DNA from 2 places in the Brevibacillus sp. RS1.1 genome. Region 1 is predicted to be linked to the other one. Evidence: a T-box and tRNA genes for the amino acid it is inferred to sense, from the RefSeq annotation. Region 1 holds a T-box; the other holds one or more tRNA genes.
What was found. The T-box of region 1 lies ahead of ileS (isoleucine--tRNA ligase). A T-box ahead of a tRNA ligase gene usually reads a tRNA of that ligase, here a tRNA-Ile.
Positions count from the first base shown of each region.

Region 2: it encodes a tRNA-Ile, which carries the amino acid that the T-box ahead of ileS (isoleucine--tRNA ligase) is inferred to sense. The anticodon was not compared.

Region 1 covers NZ_JABSVA010000002.1:574,134-582,678, reverse strand. The annotation lists gene nadR (multifunctional transcriptional regulator/nicotinamide-nucleotide adenylyltransferase/ribosylnicotinamide kinase NadR) at 1-808, shown strand, start outside; gene HP570_RS08290 (DUF1802 family protein) at 850-1,437, shown strand; gene HP570_RS08285 (quinone oxidoreductase family protein) at 1,470-2,450, shown strand; gene HP570_RS08280 (GNAT family N-acetyltransferase) at 2,518-2,997, shown strand; gene HP570_RS08275 (RrF2 family transcriptional regulator) at 3,233-3,670, shown strand; gene HP570_RS08270 (IDEAL domain-containing protein) at 3,733-4,119, shown strand; gene HP570_RS08265 (thioredoxin family protein) at 4,149-4,712, shown strand; gene HP570_RS08260 (MFS transporter) at 4,745-5,950, shown strand; T-box leader at 6,005-6,262, shown strand; gene ileS (isoleucine--tRNA ligase) at 6,332-8,545, shown strand, end outside.
Region 2 covers NZ_JABSVA010000001.1:1,090,752-1,099,296, reverse strand. The annotation lists gene HP570_RS04895 (NAD(P)-dependent oxidoreductase) at 41-940, shown strand; gene HP570_RS04890 (GNAT family N-acetyltransferase) at 1,047-1,502, opposite strand; gene HP570_RS04885 (YjcG family protein) at 1,580-2,089, opposite strand; gene HP570_RS04880 (hypothetical protein) at 2,235-2,393, shown strand; gene HP570_RS04875 (alpha/beta hydrolase) at 2,396-3,100, opposite strand; gene HP570_RS04870 (phosphatidylglycerophosphatase A family protein) at 3,278-3,817, shown strand; tRNA gene HP570_RS04865 (tRNA-Ile) at 4,234-4,310, shown strand; tRNA gene HP570_RS04860 (tRNA-Val) at 4,336-4,411, shown strand; gene HP570_RS04855 (hypothetical protein) at 4,593-5,753, shown strand; gene HP570_RS04850 (hypothetical protein) at 6,352-6,657, opposite strand; gene HP570_RS04845 (hypothetical protein) at 6,942-7,487, opposite strand; gene HP570_RS04840 (hypothetical protein) at 7,998-8,545, shown strand, end outside.

The sequences.
Region 1 (8,545 bases):
TAGCGACGAGAGCTACGATTGGGAGGCGGGAGCAGCGGACATCAAGCGCGAGATCGGGAAAAAAATCGATCTGGTTTTCAGCTCAGAGTCCGCCTATGATCTGATTTTTCGCCGTTTATACCCGGAGGCAGCGCACATCATTCTCGATGAATCGCGCAGCCAAGTACCGATCTCCGCTACCCAGATTCGCAACGAAGGGGTCTTCGCTCATTGGCAGCACATCCCGGCTATTGTTCAGCCCTATTTCGTCAAAAAGGTAGTCGTGGTAGGAACAGAGAGCTGCGGAAAATCGACCCTGACCCGTTATCTTGCGAAAATCTACAACACCGTGTTTGTCGAGGAGTATGGGCGCACAATCTGCGAAGAGGTTGGGGGCTGCGATACGATTTTGACACCGGAGTATTTCCCGCACATCGCGTATGGTCACAAAATGGAAGAATACAAAGCGCTCCAGCAAGCCAACAAGCTCTTGTTTATCGATACCGAAGCGATTGTCACCCAGTTTTACTCTGAACTGTACACGGGGCAAACCTTCTCTGTTCTTGACCAGATTGCCAAAGAGCAAGCGTATGATTTGTGGCTATTGATGGAGCCAGATGTCGCATGGGTAGATGATGGACTGCGTGTGCACGGAGAAGAGCAAGTGCGCCTGCACAATCACGAAAAGCTGCGTCAGATGCTGGACGAGCGGGGAATTACGTACGTGACATTGCGAGGAAATTATGTCGAGAGACTGCAAGGAGCTATGCAGCATGTCGATCAACTGTTGAAGACGACTTCTCAACGAGCTGGAATTGGGCTAGACTAAAGTCATCAAACGATTCTGACAGTAGAAGGGAGCCGTGCTGCATGCAGTCGATCGTACAGCCGCTATCCCCCCTTAGCTTGAAGGAATGGGCAGTCGCCGTTAAAGCGCTTGGAGAAGGTGAGCAGATCATCACGATCCGCAAGGGTGGGTTATACGAAGAAACACGAGAATTCCGCTTGGAAAATAATCAATTTTATTTGTATCCGACCTATGAGCACCAGAAGCGCGACATGGTAAAGGCTGACTACCAACACCTGTTAGATGCGACCCTCGAAGGCTGGACAATGGACAAGAAGACCGTGACGATCGAATATTTTGCCGAAGTAACCGACGATGTAGAACTGATGGACGAAGCCAAGCTGCGCGCGCTATCACCCTTCCACATCTGGACGGATAATTTCGCAGATGTGCGCTTGCATTGGAAGAAAAAACAGCCGCTGCACATTTTGTTCGTGCGGATGTATCGATTAGAGCAGCCGGTAGAAATTCCGATGGACGCCGCTTATCAGGGCTGCAAATCTTGGCATGATCTATTGGTGGATATTCCGCGAGCTGCGTTCACCCCTGTGCTTTCCGACGAGGAGTTCGCAGCGAAAAAAGCTGCGATCATGACCATTCTGCAAAACTAACATTCCATTTTACTCTTGTCTGGAGGGTTCTCATGAAAGCGATCCTGGTAACGGAATTAGGCGGGCCGGAGACGATGAAATATGCGGAAGTCGAGATGCCGACCATGTCATCTACACAAGTCCTGATCCGCGTCGAGATGACCAGTGTCAATTTTGCCGATATCAAATCCAGGTATGGAAAAAAGGGAGCTGCCAAGCTGCCGTTTATCCCGGGACTCGATGCGACTGGCGTGATCGAACAGGTGGGGGCAGAGGTGCAAAGCCTGAAGGTGGGACAACGAGTCATTGCGTTTCCGGCCAACGGATCATACGCCGAGTATATCGTGGCGGAAGAGTGTTTGACTTTTGCACTGCCAGATCAAATCAGCACGGAAACAGCAGCCGCTTGCCCAGTCGTGTCATTTACTTCGTATCAGCTACTGGCGAAGGTTGCCCGCATTGCCAAAGGGGAAACCGTACTGATACACGCTGCGGCAGGCGGAATTGGGACGACGGCGATTCAATTAGCCAAGCTGCTCGGAGCAGGTCGTGTCATCGGCACAGTCGGTAATGAAGCAAAGGCGGAAATTGCCTTGTCAGTTGGTGCCGACCATGTGATTTGCAATGATCGCGAAGATTTTGTGGAGAGTGTACGCGCGCTGACGGATGGTGCGGGAGCCGATGTGATTTTGGACTCGATTTCTGGAACGGTGAGCGAGCGTAGTCTCGAGTGCCTCGCTTGGTACGGCCGACTCGTCCATTTTGGCAATGCCAGCGGTGAAATCGGTCAGATCAAGACAATCGATTTGCACGCAAGCTGCCGCTCTGTATTAGGCTTTAGCTTTGGTACGACACGCAAGCTGCGTCCACACTTTTTACAGGATACTGCCAAGCAAGTTTTGGACTATTTGGCGAATGGACAGCTGGACATCAAGATCGGCAAGCATTTTGCATTGGAAGAAGCAGCAAGTGCCCATGCGTTGGTAGAGAGTAGGGCGAGTACGGGAAAAGTACTGCTGGATGTGCGTTCGTAACGATGTGGAGCCCTTGCTGACTCAAAAGCGAGGGCTTATTCTCTATCATTTTGGAGAGGTGAATGTTATGCAGATGATTTCAACAAGTGAACTGGACAAAAACGTCATCACTGAATTTTTTATCAAACATTGGGGAAGTCCGCAAATGGTCATCTCCAGTGGCGTTTTCCAATGCGATGCGCTGGACGGCTACGCAATAATGGGTGAAGAGGGTGCAATCAACGGATTTATTTCATATGTGCTCGAAGATCAGGAATGTGAAATCATTTCCTTGGACAGTGTGATCGAAAACAAAGGAATCGGGACCGCCCTTCTCAATCAAGTAGAGCAGACCGCCAAAGAAAAAGGCTGCCACCGGATGAAGCTCGTCACCACCAACGATAACCTGCACGCCATGGGCTTTTACCAAAAAAGAGGCTATCAGTTTCACGAGCTGTACATCCATGCTGTGGACAAGGCCCGGCAAATCAAACCAGAAATCCCCCTTATCGCAGACAATGGCATCCCAATCCGCGATGAAATCCTTTTTATTAAAAATCTTTTTTAAAAATAGCCCCGCAGAAGCAACTGTTGCCCGCAAAGCGAAGGTACATGTTTGGAAGGAGACCGCCCGAACGTAGTGAGGAAAAAGGCGACTGGAAAACATGTGCCTTCGCTTCCCCCGATCAGCGCAGATGAAAAACCTCTCGGTTTTTAAAAAAGTTTGCCCCCACACAATTGTTGACATTCGTAACTGTACGAATTATTATTACAGTACTCTTCGCAAGGAGGCCGTCTGTGACGTGAATAGTGAATTTACCATTGCTGTTCACAGCTTGGCTTTGTTGGCTCATATCCCAGAGCATATGGCAAGCAGTGAGCTCATCGCAAAAAATGTATGTACGAATCCAGCCAGAATTCGCAAAATCATGAGCATTCTGCGTAAGAACGGATTTGTGAAGACAAAAGAGGGAATTGGCGGCGGTTATATACTCGCGTGCGACCCGAATGAGGTCACCTTGGCCGAGATATATCGTTCGATCTCGAATGGTACGCTGAAGCCGCACTGGTGTTCGGGAGATCCGCAAGAAGCGTGTCAGGTTTCTGCGAATATGCACGGAGTTATGGATCAGATTTTTACCGAAGCAGAGATGTACTTTACAAAATATTTGGAACAAATCACGATCCAAACCGTATTAGATAAAGTCCGTCATGGATGTCAGGAGAGTTCGCAACAGTAACCTTACAAATTTTTAACATGGAAACTGTAATGATTTCCGTTACAATTGGGAGGTGCACCAGAATGAATCGAGATGAGTTATTGGAAGTCGGAGAATGGGTATTGGGCAAAACCAAATTCGGCGAGTTAGTTCAAGGCTTCGTCGAAACAGATGATTCATTGCGAGGTACCGCAAAAGTATATGTGGTTCAATGCGACAACGAAGAGACGATCGGCAAGCTGGTGGTGATTCCGAGACAGTGGATGGATCGCATTCCGGTAGGCTCTTTTGATGATGAAGAGCATATGCATGATTTGATCGACCTCGCCCTCGCAACCAAAGATAGAGAGTGGTTTATGGACCTGACTGCCAAGGCAAGCACCATGAAACAGGCAGGGAAAGAAGCCCGCAAAACAAGAAGCTCTTCCATTCGCAATCGCTTGGGAACTTCTGCTATTTGGGAGCAATAATTTTTCACTATACAGGAGGAGTACGGAATATGTCTGTCGTGAATCATAACAGTTGGTTTGAAAAAGGAATGAGCTTTACGGCGTACACAGAAAGCATGAACGTCAATAAAGAAGAGCTGACCCGCGTGTACGATCAGCTCACATTTACTGACGAGGATCTGGCTGTCTGGAAGGATCTCTCCCAGCGCAATTGGAAAGGGGTCGTGCTGACCGCAGACTGGTGTGGGGATGCTTCCTTATGTGTTCCTGTCATTCAGCGAATTGCCGAGGAAAGCAACATCGAATTGCGCTTTCTCATCCGTGACGAAAATCTCGAGCTGATGGATCAGTACTTGACCAATGGCACAGCACGTGCGATTCCGATCTTTATTTTCCTCGACCAGGATGGCTACGAGGCGAGAGTTTGGGGACCTCGTTCTCCAGAAGTGCAGGAAATGATTACGACTGCCCGTGCTGGATTGCCGGCTGCTGACGCTCCTGATTTTGAGGAAAAGCAAAAGGAGCTGTACCGCAACTTTAAGCAACAGATTTCAACAGACCCGGCCATTTGGCGCACGGTGATTGAGAGTGTGAAAGCGAAGCTGCAAGGCTAAAGAGAAAAATCTACAAGGATAGGACTGGATAAATGAATATGAATGCACAAGAGAATAGCGAGCGACCGATTCTCTTCCTGATGATTAACATGTTTATTGCCATGCTGGGAATTGGCTTGATTATTCCGATTTTGCCCGAGTTTCTTAAAGAGTTCGGCGCGGGTGGGGAGACGGCTGGATACCTGGTGGCGGCTTTTGGTGTGACTCAATTTCTTTTTTCTCCGATTGCGGGGGAATGGTCAGATAAGTACGGTCGTAAAATCATGATTGTAATGGGACTCGTCCTGTTTACGATCTCCAACCTGGTTTTTGCCTTGGCTGAACAGACATGGGTGCTCTACCTTTCTCGTCTGATCGGCGGGATCGGGGCAGCAGCGATGATTCCGTCCATGCTGGCGTATGTAGCGGACATTACGACCGAGGATAAACGCGGAAAAGGACTGGGGATGCTCGGAGCCGCCATGTCTCTCGGATTTGTTATCGGACCTGGTATTGGCGGATTTTTGGCAGAGCTTGGCTTGCGTATGCCGTTCTACATTTCCGCGGCAGTTGGTGCGGTAGCTACACTCGGTTCCATCTTCTTCTTGTCAGAATCTCTTCCGAAAGAGAAGCAGCTCGCGTCACGAAACGCCAAAGACAAACAGGAAAACATCTTCTTACAACTCGGCAAGTCGTTCCAATCGTCGTACTTCATCATGCTGGTACTGGTCTTTACGATGACGTTTGGCTTGGCGAACTTCGAAGTTATTTTCCCGCTGTTCGTCGATGCAAAGTTCGCTTATACTCCACGTGATATTTCCATCATTATCACAGTGGGAGCACTTGCCGGTACGATTGTGCAGGCAGCGCTGATCGGCAAGCTCATTACTCGTTTTGGCGAGAAAAAGCTCATTAACGTGACGTTCTTCTTGTCTGCTGTTTCGATGGTGATGATGCTATTGTCGGGTAACTTCTGGTATATGTTGATTATGACGGTTCTCTTCTTTACCCTGACATCGATTATGCGTCCAGCAATCAACACGCTGATCTCCAAGCGTGCGGGGGATGAACAAGGCTTCGTAGCGGGGATGAATAATGCGTATATGAGTCTGGGGAATATTTTTGGCCCAGCAGTGGCAGGTACGTTGTACGGGGTGCATTTGAACGCACCGTATTTGTTCGGCGCGATTATCCTGGTACTTAGCTTATTATTGTCGCAGGTGGAAAGCCGTCGCAGCGTGAAGCGCGTCGTGGCCTAACCCTTGACAGTTTTTAGAAAACCATGTAAAAAGGAAAGTAACAAAAAAACACCAACAAATTCATTGACGAGAAAGAGTAAGCTAATCCCCTTGTTCCCCAGAGAGTTGGCCATGTGCTGAAAGCCAACGTTCAAGACTTAGCCGAAAATCCTCTCCGAGAAGGAAAGCTGAAGCATTTGGAGTAAGCTGACCCGGAATCCCACCGTTACAAGGGACGCGTATGATGGTACGTAGTAGAGGTGCCGAAATGACATGCTTGCATGAAGATTTCGGAACAAGGGTGGTATCGCGAGATCAAATCTCGTCCCTTAGGGGGCGGGATTTTTTTGCGTTCTATGAACCTACACTTCTACGCAAACTACAGAAGAAGGAGTGTACATGATGAGGAAAGTAGACGTAAAAGAAAAAGCAAGGGCACGAGAGTTACGCGTTTTGGATCAGTGGAGGAAAGACGATACATTCCGCAAGTCGATGGACAATCGGCTGGGAATGCCAAACTTCGTCTTTTATGAAGGTCCTCCGACCGCCAACGGACAGCCGCATATCGGTCACGTGCTCGGACGGGTCATCAAGGATTTTATCGGGCGCTACAAAACGATGTCCGGCTACCGTGTCGTCCGCAAAGCAGGCTGGGATACACATGGTCTTCCGGTAGAGCTTGGGGTGGAAAAGCGACTTGGCATTTCCGGCAAGCAGGAGATCGAAAACTACGGGGTGGCCAAGTTCGTCGAAGAGTGCAAAAACAGCGTATTCGAGTACGAAAAGCAATGGCGTGAGCTGACGGAAGGCATCGCCTATTGGACGGATATGGAGCATCCATATGTGACGCTGACCAACGATTACATCGAAAGCGTCTGGCACATTCTTTCTGACATTCATAAAAAAGAGCTGCTGTACAAAGGGCATCGTGTCAGTCCGTATTGCCCGGATTGCCAGACGACACTCAGCTCCCATGAAGTGGCGCAGGGCTATGAAGACGTGAAGGACTTGAGTGCGACGGTCAAATTCAAAAGCAAGACAAGCGATGACTACTTCCTCGCGTGGACGACGACGCCATGGACACTTCCTGCCAACGTGGCTTTGGCTGTCAACAAAGACCTCGATTACGTAAGGGTCAAGCACAAGGATGAAGTGTACGTCGTAGCAAAAAATCTCGCGGAGAAAGTCTTCAAGGAAGACTACGAGGTTTTGACCACGCACAAAGGCGCAGAATTGGTTGGTACCCCGTATGAGCCGCCTTTTGGCTATATCAAGGTAAACCATGGGCATATCGTCGTCGATGCGGACTATGTCAGTGATACGAGCGGAACGGGTATCGTGCATACTGCGCCAGCGCATGGGGAGGATGACTATCGCACGACCCGTCAGCATGGACTTGATTTCGTGAATGTCGTGAATTTGGCTGGTCGCTATACTGATCAAATCTCAGATTTCGCAGGTCGGTTCGTGAAGGATTGCGACGTCGATATCGTCAAAGATTTGTCACATCGCGGTCTGCTGTTTTCCAAGGAACGCTACGAGCATAGCTATCCGTTCTGCTGGCGCTGCAAATCACCACTGCTCTACTACGCGATGGAGAGCTGGTTCATCAAAACGACAGCCATCAAGGATCAGCTGATCGAAAACAATAGCAAGATCGCCTGGTATCCGGGCCACTTGCGCGAAGGGCGCTTCGGGAAATTCCTCGAAGAGCTTGTAGACTGGAATATTAGCCGAAATCGGTATTGGGGAACGCCGCTCAATTTATGGCTTTGTCAGGATTGTGGCAGTGAATATGCACCAGGCAGTGTAAAAGAGTTGCGTGAGAAATCTGTGGCACCAATCGATGAGAAGCTGGAGCTGCACAAGCCGTTTGTAGATGAGGTGAAGCTACGCTGCTCTTGCGGCGGTACGATGGAGCGGACACCTGAGGTCATCGATGTGTGGTTCGACAGTGGTTCGATGCCGTTTGCTCAATACCATCATCCATTCGGAGACGAAAAGGTGTTCGAGGAGCAGTACCCAGCCGACATCATTTCGGAAGGAATCGATCAGACGCGGGGCTGGTTCTTCAGCTTGTTGGCAGTCTCTACCCTGTATAACGGAAAAGCACCCTACAAGGCGGTCATCTCTACTGGTCACGTTTTGGATGAACACGGTCAGAAGATGTCTAAAAGCAAAGGAAACGGGATCGATCCGTGGGAGGTAATCGAGGAGTTCGGTGCAGATGCGTTCCGGTGGGCGCTTTTGTCTGACAGTGCGCCATGGAGCAGTAAGCGCTTCTCCAAGCGGATCGTCGCCGAGGCGAAGTACAAAGTGATCGATAAGATCCATAGCACGCATGATTTTTATTCGTTATACGCATTGATCGATGCATTCAAGTCAGAAGAGCATCCAGCGCAACCACCTGTGAACGAGTTGGATCGTTGGATACTTTCCCGCTTGAATACCACCTTGCAGCAGGTGGTAAAAGGTCTGGAAACCTACGATTTCATGAATCCGGCGGGGCATATCGAAACGTTCATCGACGAGTTGAGTAACTGGTACATCCGTTGTTCGCGGGATCGTTTCTGGAGCAGCGGGATGACGCCTGACAAAGTATCTGCTTACCAGACC
Region 2 (8,545 bases), on a different contig from region 1:
CTTCTCGCTTGGAAAAATAAAACGAATGGAGTGTCGACCTGTGAATTCAGCATCAATTCCTGCCTCTGTAACTGTTATTGGCCTTGGCCATATGGGAGTAGCACTCGTGGATGCTTTTCTAAAAGGCGGTCATCCAACGACTGTCTGGAATCGTTCAGCAGATAAAGCCAAAGGTCTGGTTGAGAAGGGAGCAGTGCTGGCGGGCAGTGTGAGCGAGGCAATCGCGGCAAGCAACTTGGTCGTTGTTTGCTTATCAACCTACAAAGTCATGCAAGAGCAGCTTGCGCCATTAGAAAATGAATTATCAGGGCGTGTCATCGTCAACCTCACTACAGGAACACCGGAGGATGCACGCAAGACAGCCAAGTGGGTAAGCGAGCACGGTGGGCAATATCTCGATGGAGCGATCATGGCTATCCCTCAAATGATTGGACTGCCCGAAACACTCATTTTCTACGGTGGGTCGAAGGCTCTATTTGAAGCATATGAACCGACATTGAAATTGCTGGGAGGTAACGCTGCCTATCTCGGTGAAGACTATGGTGTTCCGTTGATCTATGATTTGTCGCTGCTTACCATGATGTATGGGGCTTGGTATGGCTCCATGCATGCACATGCCCTATTAAGTACGGCAAACATAACAGGAACAGAATTTCTTCCATACGCAACCAACTGGGTAAATCACTTGATTGCCCCGCTCTTAACAGATCCGGTTGCCGCACGGGCACGTGATGAAGGAAACTTCACGACAGATGTGTCCAATTTGAATACGAACAAACTAGGACTTGAACACATCATCCATGCCAGCCAGGAACAGGGAATCACTGTTGAGTGGTTGATGCCATTGCTAACATTGGCCACACAGAAAGTAGCAGAGGGCTACGGTGCTGACTCTTTTGATCGCGTCATTGAGGCAATCCGGAAACCATTGGTGAAATAATTCTTTTCTCTGGGGCAAATGAAAAACAACCTCGTTTCGCATGCTGATCATAACGAAAACGAGGTTGTTTTTCTGAAAGAGGGAATGGAGCTGCACGCAGTTTCCCTTATGCGCGAATGGATTTGACCATCGCAATATGCTCGATACCTGCATCGTCAAATAAGTCGCCAAAAGGTTCATAGCCGAGCTTTTCATAAAACCGTTGGGCTTGCGTCTGTGCATTCAGCTTCAGGCTGTCATACCCGTGTTGCTTGGACAGATCTTCCATCTCAAGCATGATTTGGCGGCCCAGCCCGGTACCGCGTTCTGTTTTGGCAACCGCCACCCGTTCGATTTTTCCCACTCCAGGTGCGTAGGTGCGGATACGGCTTGCGCCCACTGGCTTTCCATCGCGGTAGGCCACAAAATGAATCGTCCCGCCATCAAGGGTGTCATGCTCATCGATTTCCAATTCTTCTGGTACTTCCTGTTCCTCGATGAAAACGATTCGTCGTACCGACAGGGCATCCGCCAATTCTTGTTCCGTGGTGACTCTTTGGATCTGGTAGGTTTGCAGGTTCATCGTATTCGTCCTTTTTTAGAAAATATCCCTCCTTACGATGGAGACGCAGGGAGGGTTGGTGGTTGAGGATAGGGTGTTTATTTTTTGAGAAGGAAAGTCTGGTAAACGCTCCAGATGCCATCTTCGAGCTGATAAACCAAGTGGAAGCGATCAATTTCGCTGTTTAGATCAATTTTTGCCATGCTTAGTTGACCAGTTACATCACGCAGCTCATCGTCGGACAGGTCACGCCCGATGGTCAGATGCGGTACGTATGCGTAGGTTTCTTTTTCATTCACACACTGATTGGCAATCTTTTGATGCAGTTCGTTAAATGGTTCTTTGTTTTGCACAGCCAAATAGATCACGTTGGTGGTAGGGTGGAAAGAAGATACACGATGGAAATGAGCCGAAAAACTGTCAGTAGAGGAGGCAACCTGCTCCAGATGGCTCACCAGCTTAGGCAGCTTCGCTTCGTCCAGCTCGAAGGCTTCCTTCAAACGGATATACGGAGGAACCAAAGCATAGCCCGGATCATAACGTTTCCGGTAAGAGTTGGCTACTTCTTGCACCTTGCTAGATGGGAATATTACGATACTGTACATCATCAGAACCACTCCTCCTTACTATCTATCATGCTCTACAAGATATTATTTTAACAGAAAATTCTTCATTTGTGTAATGTTAAGCGTGGGTCCGTATATTCCTTGCGCCAAAGGAAAGACTGTGTAGTGCAAGGAGGTGCCGCATGGCATGCATACGGCTATGATGATCACATTCATTTTTCTCGTCCTGCTTCTACTGTCTGTGCTGACCTTCACGATCTTGACTGCGATCCGAAAAGGAGAATTCGAAGAGGCTCTCGTATCGACGATCAAGGATGAAGGTCCACAAGAAGAACAGCCACGGTAAGTTTACCCGTAAAGCGTCTTTAGCATACGCGGTAGATTGCGCTGCCAGTGGCCCCACGTATGGTCACCCTCAAACGTTTCATAAATGAGGGTGGCTTTTTTCGTGCCCAAAATCTCGCGCAATTCCTCATTGGCCGCAAGAAGATTCAATGTGCCACGCCCCGTGCTTACTGCCGTTTCCTCCGTCCCGATTTCCAAATAAATGGTTTGTGGCACGGAAAAGTCAGCGTCCGCTACCAGACGATTTAGCTTTGCGTCCATGGCAATCGACTGGCAGGCAACTTGTCCAAACGTATGTGGATAGTTAAGCGCAGTGAACAGAGAGACAACTCCGCCCAAAGATTCGCCAAGAAGTGTTCGTGCGTTTCCCAAAGGATGTGTGGAGTAATGCGTATCGACATAGCTCACGACCTCTTCGGCGAGGAAGCGTCGGTAGGCCATGTGCTCCTTACCATCCGGATGATAACGGTCGTTCCGTTTGCTTTTCTCGACAGGGAGAAAGACAGCTATGATATCAGGCAATTCTTTGTCCTCATTCAATTGATCCAGCAAAGAAGCCATTCTACCCATCGCCAAGTAATCTTCCCCATCCTGTACGTAGAGGACTGGATACGAGTAGAGTGGCGAGTAGCGTTGGGGTGTGTAGACAATCAGCTTTTCCGGCGTCCCCAAATGCCGGCTTTCCAAGATGATTTCCTCAAGGGCCACTGCGTTGTCCTCCTTATTGGGATATTCCTGTTCATTATTATACAGGAGCGAGCGGGCATGCCCAATAGTTTGGGTGTAGAGTTCGGCATTGGGCGAAAGATTGTCGCAATTTGGCTCGTGTGTGATACTATGGTAGGAAACGACTTCACTCGATTTGTGGAAGGGGTTGTCTCTTATATGAAGAAGCAAGTACACAGCATCGAAGTCAGAAACGCTGCTCTCGCACGTTTGGCAGAACGCGGAGTGACGTTGGATGATATCGCAGAGATCGTCTATCTCATGCAGTCGCCGTACCATCCAGATCTCACAATGGCGCAGTGCATCGAGAGCGTGAAAGCGGTCTTGGAAAAAAGGGAAATGCAGCACGCCATCCTGGTTGGCGTTGAGTTGGATACGTTAGCAGAGAAAGGCCTCTTGTCCGAGCCGCTCCAATCCATCATTGCGTCAGATGAAGGACTATTCGGATGTGACGAAACATTGGCGCTAGGCTCCGTATTTGGATATGGAAGTATCGCGGTGACCACCTTTGGGCATTTGGATAAGCACAAGGTCGGGGTGATTAAAAGGCTGGATACAAAGTCGGGAGAGGGACGTGTTCACACGTTTTTGGACGACCTCGTGGCGAGTGTGGCAGCCAATGCGTCTAGCCGCATGGCCCATCGGATGAGAGATGAGCAGGAGGCCGAGTTGGCACAAAATGAGGCGTCGAAGCAATAGGAAGCCGAGCTGCGTGTCGAGGAGAAAGCGAAAGGGACGGAGCAGGCGGGGTAGGTTAGGTTTGGGACGAGGGTGTTTGCTTCAATCGTTACCTAATTATCTTGTTTGTTGTTGTTAGCTTTATTGATCGTTTTTGTCTGGCAGAGTCAATTCTCCACTGGTGTAGCTCATATGCTTGATGCAGTCATGTAAGAAGTGATGCCATCGGGTAGGTGATCTCCCTGTTTTGTAGGGGGAGGTGGGCAGCAGCGGTGGGGAATGGCTTTTTACAAGGGGCACACAAGACTGATTTCACTGGGTTTCTTAGTGTTCTTTTGGTACGAGTGAAAATTTTTACAAGAAATTATTCATTTCCTCTTGAAATCCATTTTACGATGCTGTATAGTAATAAATGTGATCGACGTCCGATACGATTCGGGCCCTTAGCTCAGTTGGTCAGAGCGGTCGGCTCATAACCGATTGGTCGTAGGTTCGAGTCCTACAGGGCCCACCATTAAACGATCACACACATATCCCATGATCCGGTAGCTCAGTTGGGAGAGCACCATCTTGACAGGGTGGGGGTCGCTGGTTCGAACCCAGTCCGGATCACCATAACAGCACTTGCGAAGCCTTGATAATCAAGGCTTTTTTTGATGAGACAGGCACCCAGAGTTAATTTATACAGGGTGCTTTTTTGTTTTTGTTGACGTAGTGTTGACTAATTTTTCATTACTTGTAATTATGATGAAAAGTTGGCCCATTTTAATATAAACATGAAAAGGTATGATGGAAAATGCAGAAATTTCAAGAGTTATATATCGAATTTTTGGACCAATCAAACATTATGGAACTATTCAGTAAAGTAAAAAGCACAAAAGAATTAGAGGCAATTGTATATGAAAAGTTAAATGGTTATTTTGACAATAAAAATGCTCTCAACAATAATCTTTTGACATGCCTACTGTCAGAATCTATTGGACTTGAATACTTAGACAAAGTTGAAGGTAAACGGGAATTTTTTGAACAATTACTCCTGTTATATAAAAAATCTAAACTATCAAATAATAATAAGTGCATGGAGATTATGGTTTATTGGAATTATTATGGTGAGCGTGCAAATTCCGATGTTTGGAATGTCTTTAACATATTTAAAAGCATCGATAAAAGTATGGAATTAAATGAATTGGTATACGCATACTTCAACATAATAGGGGTAATAGTCGAGGGGGTAATTAAGTATTATTTAATGATTTTGTACTGCCAGCTACAAAATATTTCCGGTAAGTTGGTTGATTATCAGAGTGTGAAAATGACAGAGCTAGGAAGATTATTATCTTTATCTAACAAGATTTTAAAGACATTTAAAATAACTCTTCCAAAACCAAAAGGTATATCATTGAACCAGTGGAGGAATATCTCATATCACCATAGCTATAGGCTTGAAGAAGATAAAATAGTTTGTGAAGTTATGAATGGTAAAACATTCAGGTTTAGTATTGAAGAACTTGAGCTAATTGTACAACAAATATTTGAGACTGGACGTGCTTTGAAAGCAGCAAATACAATTTTTTACATAGATAATTCTTTTGAATTAAGCAAGATTAAGAAAAGAAGGTACATTCGAAAGGAGGTTGAACTGTTCGACTTAATTTCAATTATTCTTTCACAAGGTTATGAGATTTTAAATACAGAAACTAGCAATGAAAAAACAATAATTTCAATTAAAGAGATATTCCAGCAAGAATATATTTTCCAGTATATCTTCTTCTTTATTCAAATGTGGCACGTATTTAATTCAAAGATTTATGAGATTAATTATTACAGTTTTAAGGGTGACTTATTTGCAAAATTTAGTGTTACTCAAGAGTCATTAAAAGCGATTGATGAACAAGATAATGATATAGAGAGCCATATTAATTCAGTTAAAATTGAATATCTGCGAAAAAATGAATAATCTAATTCATTATGTGGCTATTTTGAAAATATATGTTGTTATGTAACTATTATATTATCGGTGGTCTACTAAATACGGCCGCCGATAATTAGAGTCTGTAAAATATTCTGTGTAAACGTTCAACCTCATTTTGTGATGAAGAGATCGTAGGGGACAAGCCTGAATGGATTTTGGTAAGTAAGAAACCATCTATCGATCATTTTTGTACCTTGGGATGCTTGTCAGGCCATGTAGACGAAATGGCAATCGAATCGGAAGAGAAAAACGGATTGATTAATTAAATTGATAACGTGTATCCAGTGGCGCGGATCGAATGCACCTGGATACACAAGATCAATTAAGTTGAAAACGGCACTTAATGCGGATATTCTTTGCCAAGGATCAATCCTACGAGGTTACCGATAAATTCGAACACAAAGATTATTAGTTCCACTGGCTTCACACTCCAATTCCTCATCTTGTATTTAAATACGAATGTTACAGAAATTGGTTTCAATGCATCTTCACAACAAAATGCTCATTAAGTACAATGGAAGATCTATAACTGATAAAAAAGAAAGCCGCCTGGTAGGCAGCTTCAGAAATTAGTATGCAGGTTTTATAATTTACAAACCGTTCCTGTATACGTTCCTAACCAGTAAAATCTCGGTCCTTCTGGAACAGGAATAAGATTCCCTTTTTTGTATATTTTTCCATAGTATTCATCATGGACATAGTCTTCATAGTTAATATATTCAGGGACTGGGGTTGGATATCTGGTGAACGATTTGTAGTAAGTGGCCTCTTTACATACGGTTGCTTCTACACTTTCGTTTGCTTGAGTTTCAGTTACTGCAAAAACGGGTGAGACAGCAACAATGCTCAACAAGAAAAAACAAATGACTAAAGTGAACTTTTTGATCATGAGTGAACCACCCTTCAAGATGTAAGTAAATTCCATTTAAGGTTACTACAGGGGATGTTTGTCGTAAAGGTATTTTTGGTTGTAAGAATGATTTTACACACTGTGTAGACAGATAAGATGGAACGGGAAAATAAAAACCCAATCCAAGGGATCGGGTGAAGGAAAGCTTAGATTGAGGCTCATAGGATTTTACTAATTAGCTAGTGAAGAAAAGAGGTATGAACGATGTAATGCAGTGTACAAATTTACTCATGAAGTAAATGCTTCAAACTGATTACGTACAATCACTGTTTGAAAGTACGTGGTGAAATCGTGATGATATTGTAGTCAATCCGATTATCTGGGTCAGTATTCGAAAACATTACCATAAAATCCCCAACTTTATACCAAATCTCATATCTATATTTATGATTCCCGTATGTTTCTTCACCGAAAATTTTAAAAATCTGTTCTTTAGTTAATGATTCAAATCTTGTTTGTATGACAGTTAGACGTTCCTCGCCTTTGATTTTATTAAACATGTATCTATACCCGTTTCGGTCGAAATATCTGGTATGCAATTTTGGTGAAACATAATCATCCTCTCTTATACCGAATTTTGATTGCAGTTCTTCTTTTGTTATATGGAAAGCGATATCACCGCCTAAATTTCCTTCATGGATATTCTCAAGAATGTGGGTGAGAAACTCTTGAGCGTTAGATTGAGATTTTTGGGGTTTGAATCTTTCATAGGCGGTCATAGATGAAGCATCTTTCATATAGGAAAAAACCGGGGTAAGAAGATACATTATTAAACCAATTACTAAGGCTATTTGTTGGATTTTATTCATGGAAAGCCTCCAGGATTATTTCACCATTTTGTTCATTGGTAGTTTTTAAAAGATATTGGTTCAGCTTAAATGTTATCTTCAAGATTGTATTGCATCATCTCGTTAGTTTCAATTTATTTCCAAAATCCTTATATCCGATCTAGTATTTAACACAACGGTAATTAAGAAAAGTAATTTTTCAAGGTAATCGAGTAGATAAGCACTCCAAAGATCAAGGCAACAATTCCTTGAATTCGGTTCCGATGTTTTAAATGAAAAAATCCTATAGCTAAAAATGAGAATAAAATCCCGAGAATTGCCCATAAGAACTTGTTTTCATTGCGTAGTTTTGCTTCTCTAAACAACCAGATACTCATCAAAATACTCATAATCGGCAGAAACATGCAGTATACCCCTTAAAAATCAATGTGTTACAAAATTATACAACACGGGATAGTTCAGGGGAATATGAACAAGGTATCACAACACACGATTTGTTAAATGAGAATTAAGAAAGGGTAGGCGGTGTAGGTGAACGATAAGCTGATCGAAAGTGTTTGCGAAAAATGTCCCGCTACTCAATGGGGCAAGAAATCGATCTGTAGTGTCCACAACCTCCACGTTGGTAAAATCGAAACCTGCCCGGAGTGGGACAATTACATCATAGAGAATCAAGGGTTGCTTGATCGGAGCGGGCAGCTCGGCTATATCAATCTTGAGGCAGCTCTTGAAGTCGTACAAAAGGTAGAGGAAGAAATTAAGGATTACCATTGGATGGTGAAAGAGGTTGAGCGTCTGAGGAAGGAAATAGATAAGGCGATATCTTCGAATCCGTTAATACAGGAGAAATTGGTCGCTACCTATGGCGATGCAGCAGGTATGCCGAGCGGGAAAGGATTACGCCTCTCCACCTTAACCATTCCGGAAGAGCGGTACGAAAAACGGATTGAGAGAATGAAAAGCCTTGAAGACAAGGTGAGGCAAATCAATGATTTCGCTATCGGTCTGAGCGATAGCAAGTACCGAACAGTCCTGGAATGCATGATGGATGGAATGCGAATGAATAGCATTGCTAGGCA